DNA from 3 places in the Pseudoalteromonas sp. A25 genome. Region 3 is predicted to be linked to each of the others. Evidence: predicted binding sites of a transcription regulator. Region 3 holds the regulator's gene; each other region holds the start of a gene.
What was found. Region 3 encodes MetJ, which represses methionine synthesis genes. Its sites were predicted from a motif close to TAGACGTCTAGACGTCTA; they were not measured.

Region 1: a site for MetJ is predicted at 2,161-2,178, ahead of metK (methionine adenosyltransferase). Genes of this name have one in related genera too.
Region 2: a site for MetJ is predicted at 1,933-1,950, ahead of GDK41_RS13605 (methylenetetrahydrofolate reductase). Genes of this name have one in related genera too.

Annotation. Positions count from the first base shown of each region.
Region 1 is NZ_AP021846.1:914,932-919,227, forward strand. Features, by position in the region: gene GDK41_RS04135 (AraC family transcriptional regulator) at 1-863, shown strand, start outside; gene metK (methionine adenosyltransferase) at 909-2,060, opposite strand; gene tkt (transketolase) at 2,329-4,296, shown strand, end outside.
Region 2 is NZ_AP021846.1:3,157,414-3,161,709, reverse strand. Features, by position in the region: gene GDK41_RS13610 (DEAD/DEAH box helicase) at 1-885, shown strand, start outside; gene GDK41_RS13605 (methylenetetrahydrofolate reductase) at 932-1,888, opposite strand; gene GDK41_RS13600 (M16 family metallopeptidase) at 2,153-4,296, shown strand, end outside.
Region 3 is NZ_AP021846.1:3,568,772-3,573,067, forward strand. Features, by position in the region: gene metL (bifunctional aspartate kinase/homoserine dehydrogenase II) at 1-583, opposite strand, end outside; gene metB (cystathionine gamma-synthase) at 588-1,811, opposite strand; gene metJ (met regulon transcriptional regulator MetJ) at 2,099-2,419, shown strand; gene GDK41_RS15500 (sulfite exporter TauE/SafE family protein) at 2,498-3,451, opposite strand; gene rpsQ (30S ribosomal protein S17) at 4,085-4,296, opposite strand, start outside.

The sequences.
Region 1 (4,296 bases), 1.2 Mb from region 3:
TGCAGCATTATTTTGCAGCGCTCGAACAGGGTGCAAAGTTAAATCAAGATCCACTTTGGGGGTTTGAACTAGGCAAACAAATAAATAGTGCACAATATGGCTTGTTGGGGTATCTGGCTGAATCATCAGCCACGTTGCAGCAGGCTTTAGATGCTTTGTTGGCTTTTGACAAAACGGTTGCTGACATTGGCATTTGCCAGTTTGTTGCTCAGAAAAAGGTGGCCAGTATTACTTGGCAGCCTTATGAAAATAATCAGCATGCTATTTTACGTAACATGACTGCTTGGGTGGCGATGGTTAGGCATATGACGGGTCAGGAATTGTCACCTTGTCGTGTTGAGTTCAATCTTGTATTGACGGACAGTCAAAGAGCAAGGTTGCACGATTGGTATGGCTGTGAAGTGATAGCTAACGCCATTAGCAACACCATTCATTTTACTGCTCAGCTGTTAAATATGCCCATATTAACGCGTAATGAGTTAGTCAATGCTAATTTATATCCTGCAATTCGGGATCTGCAAAGAGCGTACGAGAGTGACCAAAGCTGGTTTGCCAAGTTACAGCCAAGTTTACATCGCTGTGATCTGCAGGATATGTCTTTGTCTAGGCTTGCTCAGTTATTAGGTACTTCTACTCGTACGTTACAAAGACAGCTTAAGCGTCATGGCGTGAGCTTTTCTCAGTTGCTTGAGCAAGAACGAAAAAGACGCTTTACACAGTTCTGTCAAGTCTTGCATAAACATGCATTGAGTGAATTATTAGGATATGCAGAGCAAGCGTCTTTAAACCGTGCGGTGAAGCGCTGGTATGGGGTATCGCCAAGCGAATATGTTCGCCAGCGAAAAAATAAAGAAGGACATTAAAAAAGGTGCACTCGGCACCTTTTTATATATTTAAAGCGTATCGGCTTACAGACCTGCAGATGCCTTTAAAGCTTCAGCTTTGTCTGTTTTTTCCCAAGGGAATTCATCACGACCGAAGTGACCGTATGCAGCTGTAGGCTGATAAATTGGACGCTCAAGGTCAAGCATAGTTAAGATGCCGTATGGACGTAGGTCGAAGTGCTCACGAATGATTTCGATTAAACGTGCTTCTTCTAACTTACCTGTGCCAAATGTTTCAACGCTGATTGATGTAGGCTCTGCAACACCGATTGCGTAAGATACTTGGATCTCACACTTATCAGCAAGGCCAGCCGCAACAATATTCTTAGCAACATAACGTGCTGCATAAGCTGCTGAACGGTCAACTTTTGAAGGATCTTTACCAGAGAATGCGCCACCACCGTGACGTGCCATACCACCGTAGGTATCAACGATGATTTTACGACCAGTTAGACCACAGTCACCCATAGGACCACCGATCACAAAACGCCCAGTTGGGTTGATGAAGAATTTAGTGGCTGAAGTTACAAGCTCAGCTGGTAGTACAGGCTTGATGATAGTTTCCATCACAGCTTCTACTAAATCATCTTGTGAAATAGTGTCACAGTGCTGAGTTGATAATACAACTGCATCGATACCAACTGCTTTACCATTTTCATAAGCAAAGGTAACCTGAGATTTAGCATCAGGGCGTAACCAAGCTAGTTCACCACTTTTACGAACCTCAGCTTGACGCTGAACTAAACGGTGTGAATAGGTAATTGGTGCAGGCATTAAAACGTCTGTTTCGTTACAAGCGTAACCAAACATTAGACCTTGGTCACCAGCGCCTTGATCTTCAGGACGTGCACGGTCAACGCCTTGGTTGATGTCTGGAGATTGCTTACCTATGGTATTTAAGATTGCACATGAATCAGCATCAAAACCCATATCTGAGTGTGTATAACCGATTTCGCGTACAGTTTTACGTGTTAATTCTTCGATATCTACCCATGCGCTGGTAGTAACTTCACCACCAACCATAACCATACCGGTTTTTACGTAAGTTTCACACGCAACACGTGCTTTTGGATCTTGCTCTAAAATTGCATCTAGTACCGCATCAGAGATCTGATCGGCGATTTTATCCGGATGACCTTCAGAAACAGATTCAGAAGTAAATAAATGTTTTGCCATTATATTTATGCTCACAAATATTGCGCTTCACAAACTACGGAACAGCGCTAAAAAATTAAGAGGCGTATTTTAACGAAAAGTAAAGCATATGCATAGTTTTTTTACGCCTAGACGTCTAAATTAGTTGGAATGTGTTGGAAGGCCCGAAAAACTTGGCTTTAAGCGAGCTTTTCGGTCATTTATCATTGCAGTTTAGAGCAAAAATAAGTAAGAATGGGCACTTTCAAGACCCGCGCAAAAAATAAATGATTACAAGGTAGGAGAATTCATGCCATCTCGCAAAGAACTTGCTAATGCAATCCGTGTTCTGTCAATGGATGCGGTTCAAAAGGCCAAATCTGGTCACCCTGGAGCCCCTATGGGCATGGCGGACATCGCTGAAGTGCTTTGGCGCGATTATCTAAAGCATAACCCAAGTAACCCACAATGGGCTGACAGAGATCGCTTTGTACTGTCAAATGGCCATGGCTCAATGCTCATTTATTCTTTGCTACATCTAAGTGGTTATGATTTATCCATTGATGATTTGAAAAACTTTCGTCAAATGCATTCCAAAACGCCTGGCCACCCAGAATATGGCTATGCTCCTGGCATCGAAACGACCACAGGCCCTCTAGGCCAAGGTATCACTAACGCCGTAGGTATGGCGATTGCCGAGAAATCTCTTGCCGCACAGTTCAACCGGGGTGAGCACAATATTGTTGATCACTACACTTATACATTTTTAGGTGACGGCTGTTTAATGGAAGGGATCTCTCATGAAGCTTGTTCTTTAGCGGGGACGCTTGGTCTAGGCAAGCTTATTGCGTTTTGGGACGACAATGGAATTTCTATTGATGGTGAAGTGGAAGGCTGGTTTAGCGATGATACACCAAAACGCTTTGAGTCATACGGCTGGCATGTAATTGCAGATGTTGACGGCCATGATAGTGAAGCGATTAAAGCGGCGATTGAAGCGGCAAGAGCAGAATCAGACAAACCAACTTTAATTTGTTGTAAAACGGTTATTGGCTATGGTTCTCCAAATAAATCTGGTAGCCATGATTGTCATGGTGCACCGTTAGGTGATGATGAAATTAAAGCTGCACGTGAGTTTTTAGGTTGGCAGCATGACGCGTTTGAAGTGCCAGAAGACATTTATGCTAAGTGGGATGCAACTGCGCGAGGCCAGCAGCAGCAAAGTGAGTGGACGATTAAGTTTACTGAGTATCAAATAGAATACCCAGAGCTTGCAGCTGAGTTTGAGCGTCGCATGAACGGTGATTTACCGGCAAATTGGCAAGCGCATACTGAAGCTTACATCGCACAATTACAAGCGAACCCAGCGAATCCAGCGACACGTAAAGCGTCTCAAAATGCGCTGAATGCTTATGGACCTATCTTGCCAGAATTTATGGGCGGCTCTGCGGACTTAGCAGGCTCAAACTTAACATTGTGGGATGGGTCTAAAGGCCTAACGGCAGAAGACGCATCAGGTAATTATATCTTCTACGGTGTACGTGAGTTTGGTATGTCGGCCATTATGAATGGTATTGCCCTTCATAAAGGGTTTGTGCCTTACGGCGCGACGTTCTTGATGTTTATGGAATATGCGCGTAATGCTGTGCGTATGGCTGCACTAATGAAGCAACCTAGTATTTTTGTCTACACGCATGACTCAATTGGTCTTGGTGAAGATGGTCCAACGCACCAGCCGGTTGAACAAATTGCAAGCATGCGTTTAACACCAAACTTAGTGAACTGGCGTCCATGTGACCAAGTAGAGTCTGCGGTTGCTTGGCAACAAGCGATTGAGCGTAAAGATGGGCCAACATCTTTGATCTTCACTCGTCAAGGGTTAGAGCAACAAGCTCGTGATGATCAGCAAGTGCAGGCAATCAAAAAAGGTGGCTATGTACTAAGCTGTGATGGCAACCCAGATCTGATCCTTATTGCAACCGGCTCTGAAGTGCAATTGGCTGTTGATGCTGCAACTCAATTACGAGAGTCAGGCAAAAAGGTACGTGTTGTATCCATGCCGTCGACGGATGTATTCGACGCACAGTCAGCTGATTATAAAGAAAGTGTGTTACCAAGCTCGGTAACGCGCCGAGTTGCTGTTGAAGCAGGTATTGAAGACTACTGGTACAAATATGTAGGCCTAAATGGTGCGGTAGTAGGTATGAGTACTTTTGGCGAATCGGCACCTGCTAACGAGCTATTTGCGCACTTTGGTTTTACGGTTGAAAACGTAGTT
Region 2 (4,296 bases), 410 kb from region 3:
GAAAAGGCCGTTAGAGCTGGTGTTGATGTGGTGGTAGCAACGCCAGGGCGATTGTTAGATCACTTAATAAAAGGCACTTTATCACTTGGTGACGTGAAACACTTAGTTTTTGATGAGGCTGACCGAATTTTGGATATGGGCTTTATTGGCGAAATAAAGCGTATTATGCGTCATTTGCCAGCAAAGCGACAAACATTGCTGTTTTCTGCCACGATAGATGAACAAGTACAAACACTCGTTAAGCAGTGGCTAAATGAGCCAAAACGCATCAGCATAGATAAAGAAAACAGTGCGGCGCAAAAAGTAGAGCAAGTATTTTATGCAGTTGATGAAGACAGAAAGCGAGAGCTGATGTCTTATCTGATTGGAAAAAATAACTGGCAGCAAGTATTAATGTTCACTCGTACCAAGAGTAAAGCCGATGAGTTGGCCAAAGAGCTTAATAAAGATGGCTTGGCAACGTTGGCTATTCACGGTGATAAATCGCAAGGCGCCAGAGATAAAGCGCTGAGTCAGTTTAAAGCAGGTAAAACGAGAGTGCTGGTCGCAACGGATGTTGCAGCCAGAGGCATAGATATTATAGATTTAGATTATGTGATCAATGCAGAGCTGCCATATGTTGCGCAAGATTATGTGCATCGCATAGGGCGCACAGGGCGTGCAGGTAAAACAGGGCATGCGATTTCGTTAGTGAGCATTGATGAGCAGTGGTTACTAGAAGAGATAGAGGTGTTATTAGATGAGCGCCTCACGCCACAATGGTTGCCAGGCTACGAGCCTGATCTGACTAAAGAGCCCAAAGACAATCGTAAAAATACGAATAAATCACGAAAACAAAGAGATAAGAAAAAAATATTAAACAAACGCTCATCAAGGCGTAGGTAATAAAGTGTTGCCACTAAAAAAAGCACCTAAGGTGCTTTTTTGCGTTTTAAGCAATCTGCTTTTCGGCAAGTGTCAGTTCCATCGTGGCTTTGAGCAAACGATATAAATTGATTGAAGCATCAATTTCTTCTTTGCGGTTGGTTAAGCTTTCGATATTTAGCCCAAGAGGCACGTTCAAATGTGCACAGCTTTTTAAAATCTGGTCGAGGCTTTCTTTACAGATCCGAATCGACTCACTCAAAGAATTGTCGGCATCTAAAATACGCCATTGGGTTGCTTCTGGGACTGATATGCCAAGCCACTGCATAAACTCAAGTGTCTTTTGCCCACCGCACGGTGTAAAAGTTAAGATAATGCGCTTGGGTGTTTGTCCTTGTTGGCGACAAGAGCGTGCATAGCTGGTGATCAAATCAACGGTGGCTTGTGCATTATAAACCGCCTGAGAGATAAAAAACTCACACCCTTGTGTGGTTTTGTCTAGCAAACGCTCGTGCTCATTGCGCTTACTAGCATGACGCTCTGCAATCGTGACACCACCGAGAAAGAACTCATCTTTATGCTCGCTCAGTGCCTGATAAGCATCTGATAGGCTGAGCTTAATGTCGCCTTCAGATGAAGGGCTCCCCACAAGTACTAAGTTTTTTAAACCGAACTGATGTTTAGTGTTGGTTAACCATTCACTGAATTCACTCGCTTCACGTTGTGCAACGCTTTTGTAAGTGATCACATCTAAATTAGATAATTTATGAATTAGTTGGCTGTACTCACATGGGTCAACGGTGTGTTTAAACGGAAACGGACGAGGCACTTGAGTACGGCTACTTTCATCTTGAATATCGTAGATAACCACGCCATCGTATTCGATTTCGTGTAAACGAGCGAGTAGTTTTGTCGCGATGTTTTCAAGCTTTTCTTTGTCAGTGCCAACTTTTGGTGGCGTTGTTCCAATTAGGTATACCCCTTGGTTGGGGTCTAGTATTTTCTCTTGCAGTGATAACGCCATGATCCTCATCCCAGCTCAATGTATGTCGATAGGGGATAATATAGCAGCCATTTAGACGTCTAGATAGATTTTTTTAGTGAAAGATATTCAATTAGTATGAATTAATTTCAAGTTGAAGCGCTTTTTAAGCGGTGTTCACACAAATTTATTTACATAATTTTGTCTTAAGAAGCGCCCTTGGCCTTGAAAAGTAATGCATAATGGCTCAGCTTTAATCGTCTTTTGATTACAATAGCGTGATTAATAATAAACTCAGGGAACACTATGAAATTTCAACTTTTGGCAACAAGCCTAGCGGTAACACTTGCGCTAACGGGGTGTGTTAGCAACGATCAACAGGGTAAAACTAACCAAATACAAGCCCAGACGAATGACAAAGTATTTTCACAAGATTACCTGTTAGAAGAATTAGATAATGGCCTGAGGGTGATGGTAGTTAAAACTGATTACCCCGACGTGGTATCTGTACAGATCCCCGTATCTGTTGGTTCGCGAAATGAGGTTGAGGCCGGCCGTACCGGTTTTGCGCACTTCTTCGAACACATGATGTTTAAAGGTTCAGAAAAATACCCACAAGATGTGTATGCAGATATCTTGAAAAATTCAGGGGTCGATAATAGGGCCTATACAACCAATGATTATACAAATTACTATTTGAGCTTCTCTAAACAGCACTTAGACAAAGTATTAGAAATAGAAGCCGATATTTTCCAAAATTTAACCTATACCGAAGCGCAATTTCGTACAGAGGCACTGACGGTTAAAGGCGAGTATTTAAAAAATAACGCGAATCCAATTCGCCAATTACTCTCTGCTGTGCGTAAAGAAGCTTTTGACAAGCATACCTATAAACATACCACAATGGGTTTTTTTGAAGACATAGAAGCCATGCCTGAGCAAATGAGTTATGGGCAGACATTTTTTGAGCGCTTTTATAACCCAGAATATGTTTCGTTAGTCATTGTTGGTGATGTTGATCCACAAAAAACCATGAATATGGTGAAAAAGCACTGGGGTAATTGGGAAAAAGGCAATTACGTGGCGGAAATTCCCACTGAACCGACACAACAAGCACCTAAATACGTACATAAACAAAGTGAAGGTTTACCGGGTCATTGGTTGCTAGTGTCCTATAAAGGCACCGCATGGCAGCCAGAGCGTAAAGACCGAGCGGCACTCGATTTAATCTCGGACCTATACTTTTCTAAAACGTCTGAGCTTTATCAGCAATTAGTTGTTGAGAAGCAGGTGGCAAGCCAAATGTTTACATACAACCCTGAGACAAAAGATCCGGGTTTATTACACGTATTTGTAAAAGTTGAAAATGAAAGTGATTTGGCAATGGTGCGTGATGCTATTAATGAAACATATGCAAAGGCACGCACTCAACTTGTTGATGAGGATAAGCTTGCAGCATTAAAATCAAATCGCAAATATAGCTTTATTAACGAGTTAGACTCTTCACAAGCAATAGCCTCTACGCTTGCACAGTACATGCATTTTGAAAGAGATCCTGAGGTGATCAATCAACTTTATGCTACTGCTGATGCTATCACCGCTCAAGATATCCGAGATATTGCAAATAAATATTTTGTCGATTCAGCTCGTACCACTGTGACTATGTCAGCGTTGGCGTCAATTTCTGGATTTGACAAAGAAGTGTCTTTGAAAGCTTTAGTAGATAAAGTAAGTCAGTCCAAAGAACGTCATTTTACGGTATTAGATAAAACCAACAGCTCACCGTTGCTCGATCTTAATTTATTGTTTTATACGGGCGCTGCAGCCGATCCTGTAGGTAAAAAAGGTCTGGCCGCAATGACTGCTGCAATGATTGCCAATGGCGGCTCGCAGAGCAAAAGCTATAAAGACATTCAAAAAGCACTTTATCCGATTGCTGGGTCGTTTAGTTATCAAATTGATAAAGAGATGCTGTCATTGCGTGGTCGGGTTCACAAAGACAACGCTGCTCAATGGTATGCACTCGTTAGTGATCAATTATTGAACCCAGGGTTTAGGGAAGATGACTTTAATCGTTTGAAAAAAGAGATGTTAGACAACATCAAAGCCAGTTTAAAGTCTTCCAATGATGAAGAGTTGGGTAAAGAGGTGCTTTATCACAAGCTTTATCAAGGCCACCCTTATGAAAGCTATAATTTTGGTGATCTATCTGATCTAGAATCGTTAACTTTGCAAGATGTTAAAGCATTTTATAGTGCACAGTTTACTCAGGCGAGACTCAATGTCGGGATCACTGGCGCCATGCCAGAAGAAGTCAAAGCTAAGCTGCTTGTTGATCTTGCTCAGTTGCCAAAGGGAGATGAGCAGCGCTTAAACATTCCAGATGCACCAAAGCTTGAAGGTCGTCATGCATCAATTGTAGAGAAAAGTGCTAAATCAACTGCCGTTTC
Region 3 (4,296 bases):
TGCCATTGCGACCAAGTGTAACAGTTTGGCCCGCCATATTTGACGCGATGAACCCAGTGACGATATAAATCATTGGTTCGCTCAACAGCTCATTGCAGGTTTGCTTATTTTGCTGATGCAACAACTGACCATGGTGTAACTTAAATAAATTGCGAGCATCAATATTCAAAGCTTTAGTACCCAGCTGTGTTAAGTAGCTCGCTAAGATCCGTGCCGACCACACTTCACCATGTGCCAACAAACTCGCTTCATGTAAGGTATTATGTTTACAGGCTTCACCGATCGCTTGCAATTCTTGTCGCAAGCACCCAAGCAAAGCACGCTGTTCATCTGCGTTCAGTAAGGCACAGATCAACTCAATTTGATGATTCTCAATTTGTAGCAAGATATCACTAAATCCTTGATTATCATCTTGCTGATAACTGTCCCAAAGTTTAACAAGTGTATTTGTTGTTTTTCCTGCGGCTGATACAACAACACAATCTTTAGCTTGGCACTGACTCAACACTATTTGTGCAACAGCTTGATAACGAGCAGCAGAGCTAAGACTCGAGCCACCAAATTTATGAACTACTTTTGTCATTCTCTTACCATAAGGCCGTGTGAGCCGGCGTTAGTTTAAATGTTTTACCATCGTCTGATGCGCTGCCGCTGCCCGCTTGTAGCTGAACAAATGCCTGCTCCAAATCACTAAGTAAATCTTGCACATCTTCAATACCTACAGAGATGCGGATCAGCGTATCACCTACCCCTGCCTCTAAACGAGCCTGCGGCTCCATACCAGCATGGGTCATTGTCGCTGGATGACAAATTAAACTTTCAACTCCGCCGAGTGATTCGGCCAAAGAAAACTGTTTTAGGCTCGTCAAAAATTTAGCAGACTCATTTAATCCGCCTTTAATATCGAAGCTCACCATACCACCAAAGCCCTCTTGTTGTTGTTTTGCAAGCGCATGTTGAGGGTGAGATGTGAGCCCTGGGTAATACACTTGACTAACATAAGGAGACTGTTCAAGGTATGTTGCAATAGTCATTGCATTTTCTTGGTGTTGCTTCAAGCGGACATTTAATGTCCGCAACCCTCTTAGAGTTAAATAGCTGTCAAAAGGCGCACCTGTTATACCAATATTGTTGGCCCACCAAGCTAGTTCTTCACCCAGTTCAGCTGTTTTAGCGATCACAGCTCCACCTACAACATCTGAATGACCATTTATATACTTTGTCGTTGAGTGCACAACAATATCTACACCAAATTTAATTGGGTTTTGCAGTGCAGGTGAAAGAAACGTATTGTCTGCAGCAACCAAAGCTCCCACTTCTTTTGCAGCCTCAGTGACCGCTTTGATATCTGTTAACCTTAAAATAGGGTTGCTTGGTGTTTCTATCCAAACGAGCTTAGGTTTTATTGTTTTTATTTGCTCGTAACTTGCAGCTTGTGTAAGGTCAAGTACTTCTACTTTTAGCAACCCGCGCTTCTGTAAAGATGTAAATAGACGATAACTGCCACCATAGCAGTCATGAGGGATCACCAAGGTATCATCGTGATTCAACAGCTGTGTTACCAAATGTACTGCTGACATACCCGTTGCCGTAATTATCCCTCTTTCACCCCCTTCAAGCTGCGCAAGAGTTTGCGCTAAAGTGTCTCTATTAGGGTTACCGCTACGACCATAGTCATAGGCACGCTTAGTATCGAAATCGGCGAACGAATAGGTCGTCGACAAATATAGTGGAGGCACAACAGCACCATGATGCTTGTCAGCTTCGATACCATGACGCACTGCAATCGTCGATTTTTTACATTGACTCATTTCATCACCTAGATAATTGGATGTTTAGACGTCTAAAAGGTTAGATGATATGAAAAAGGAAGTCAAAACATTTATACTTCTAAATGGCTATTTAACTAGTATTTGACTATCTTTTTTAAACCGATAAAATTTCGCCACCTAACTAAATTAGTATTGCTAATAAGACTGCACTTTTGAATAAACTATAGCGATAGACTTATCAATATAGTTTATCGTGGAAAGTTCACTGATTAAGTTTACGAGTACAGTCTTATTGGCATTTCAAACACTGAGGCAACAACAATATTATGGCTAAATGGAATGGTGAATATATTCACCCTTACGCTGAGCACGGTAAGAAATCTGAACAAGTAAAAAAAATTACCGTCTCTATCCCGTTAAATGTACTTAAGGTTTTAACTGACGAACGCACGCGTCGCCAAGTTAATAACTTACGTCATGCAACCAATAGTGAGCTATTATGTGAAGCCTTTTTGCATGCATTTACAGGTCAACCATTACCCAGTGATGAAGACTTACGTAAGGATAATCCTGAAAAGGTACCTGAGGAAGTGCGTAAGATAATGGAAGATATGGGACTAGAAGTGCCAGTGATCAACGAAGAGTAACATACCTAAATACAGCCATGAATGTTACTCATGGCTGACTTACCTAATATGTTACCCGCTCTTCTCTAAGAAAGATGCTTATAAGTTACGTTTGTTTATCAATACCGTTTTTATTTTTAATGACAAAGCTGCGGCCACATAGATTAATAAACAACTAAGTAGAATGATTTTGACAGGATGAAGAGGTAATAATAGAAGCGTGCTGACCGACTCTACTAAAATCACCAAAATCACAAAACTTAAGATATATGATGCTTTCAACCTTGTTAATAGATAGCCACCTAATGGCGCTCCTAAAGCCACAACTGGTGCAGCAAAAAACCAACTGTTAATCACAAATTCTGATGGCTGTTTACCTAGAATAAAAAACAAAACCGCACCAAGCTGGGCATTCAAAGCCATGAATGTCACTGTTGTGGGTATCATTTTCCTAGCATGGATCCCAAACAGCAGTACAAAATAAAAGAATAATACAGTATCAGCCCCCGAGCCTAAGTAACCGGTTATCATTCCACCTGAAAAAGTGAGTAGTGAAAAAATAAGGTGTTGTTTTCTCTTACTGAGGTCAAGAACAAGCGTTTTTTTATCATGTATGAGTAAAGTAGCAACCAGTAACAAAAAGCAACTAAATGAGTACTTCAGTAATATTCCGTCTGTAACTGAAAAGGTCACGGCGCATAACTGACCTACAAAGGCATAGCGCATACCTCGAGCAATCGAAGTCCAGTCGATAAAAACCCGCCTACTAATAAAGTAGAGAGCGGCAAAAGCCATTCCGACCGATTGTATAAAAAGAGAAAAAACGCGCGCCTCATCAGCGCTTACTTGCAATACCTTGGTGAATACTGGGAACGCGACAGCTCCACCACCTAACGGTGTAGAGCCTGCGACAAAAGAGCCAAAAAGCATAGTCAGGCTGGTTTTCCAGCTAGATAACAACGCTGTCATATCCCACAACAATAAAAATGCAATTAACCAGACACCAGCGCCAAAGAGCAAAGTCAGCCAAAAAAGATTGCTGCGGTAGCGCATAATAAGAACATCTCTTTAAAAGTTGGTATATATACTCTGCGCCTAATCTAATCAATCAAGCACGAAATTGAGTATATTTTACACTAGCACTACCAATAACCACACATATAGTTTCACGTTATGCCCATTCCTTAAATAGATGTTCTATTTTTCGATATGGAAACCTTACGATAACTAAGCCCTATTTCGTTATTAATAAAAACTTTTAACGTAACTAACGCCAAATTGAATACCAATTCACTTATACCAATTGCATTAAATTGGTGATCAGATATTGCGACAGATAAATGGCTTAGTAACAAGGCAAATATTTCGCTATGTAGTTATTCTACATGAGAAATATTTAACGCAGTTAATGAGTTATTTAGCTCGCTAGAATGATCAATGTATTAATAAAATTGGTATTAATTAAGTGATCTCTTTTTAGGCGATAAAATATATCGGTAGCAAGACAAAAATATCGCTATGCAGTTGTTCTACATGAGCAGTTTTTAACGCAGCTTGTGTTAGGCTTTATCCCTCAAAATGATTCTAGGTTATTACGAACTGGCCTAATCCCCTTAAAACGCAAAAAGCCCCGACCCAAGGGCCGAGGCTTTTGAAAACAAAGTTTAATCTAGTATAAAACTAAAATTAAGCTTGCTTTGGACGTGAAACTACTTCAACTAAAGTCCATGATTTCTTTTTAGAAATCGGCGCACATTCACTGATAGTAACTGTATCGCCTGCTTTAGCTGTGTTGCTTTCGTCGTGTGCGTGCAACTTAGTTGTACGCTTGATGAATTTACCGTAGATCGGGTGCTTCACCTGACGCTCGATTGCAACAACGATAGATTTGTCCATCT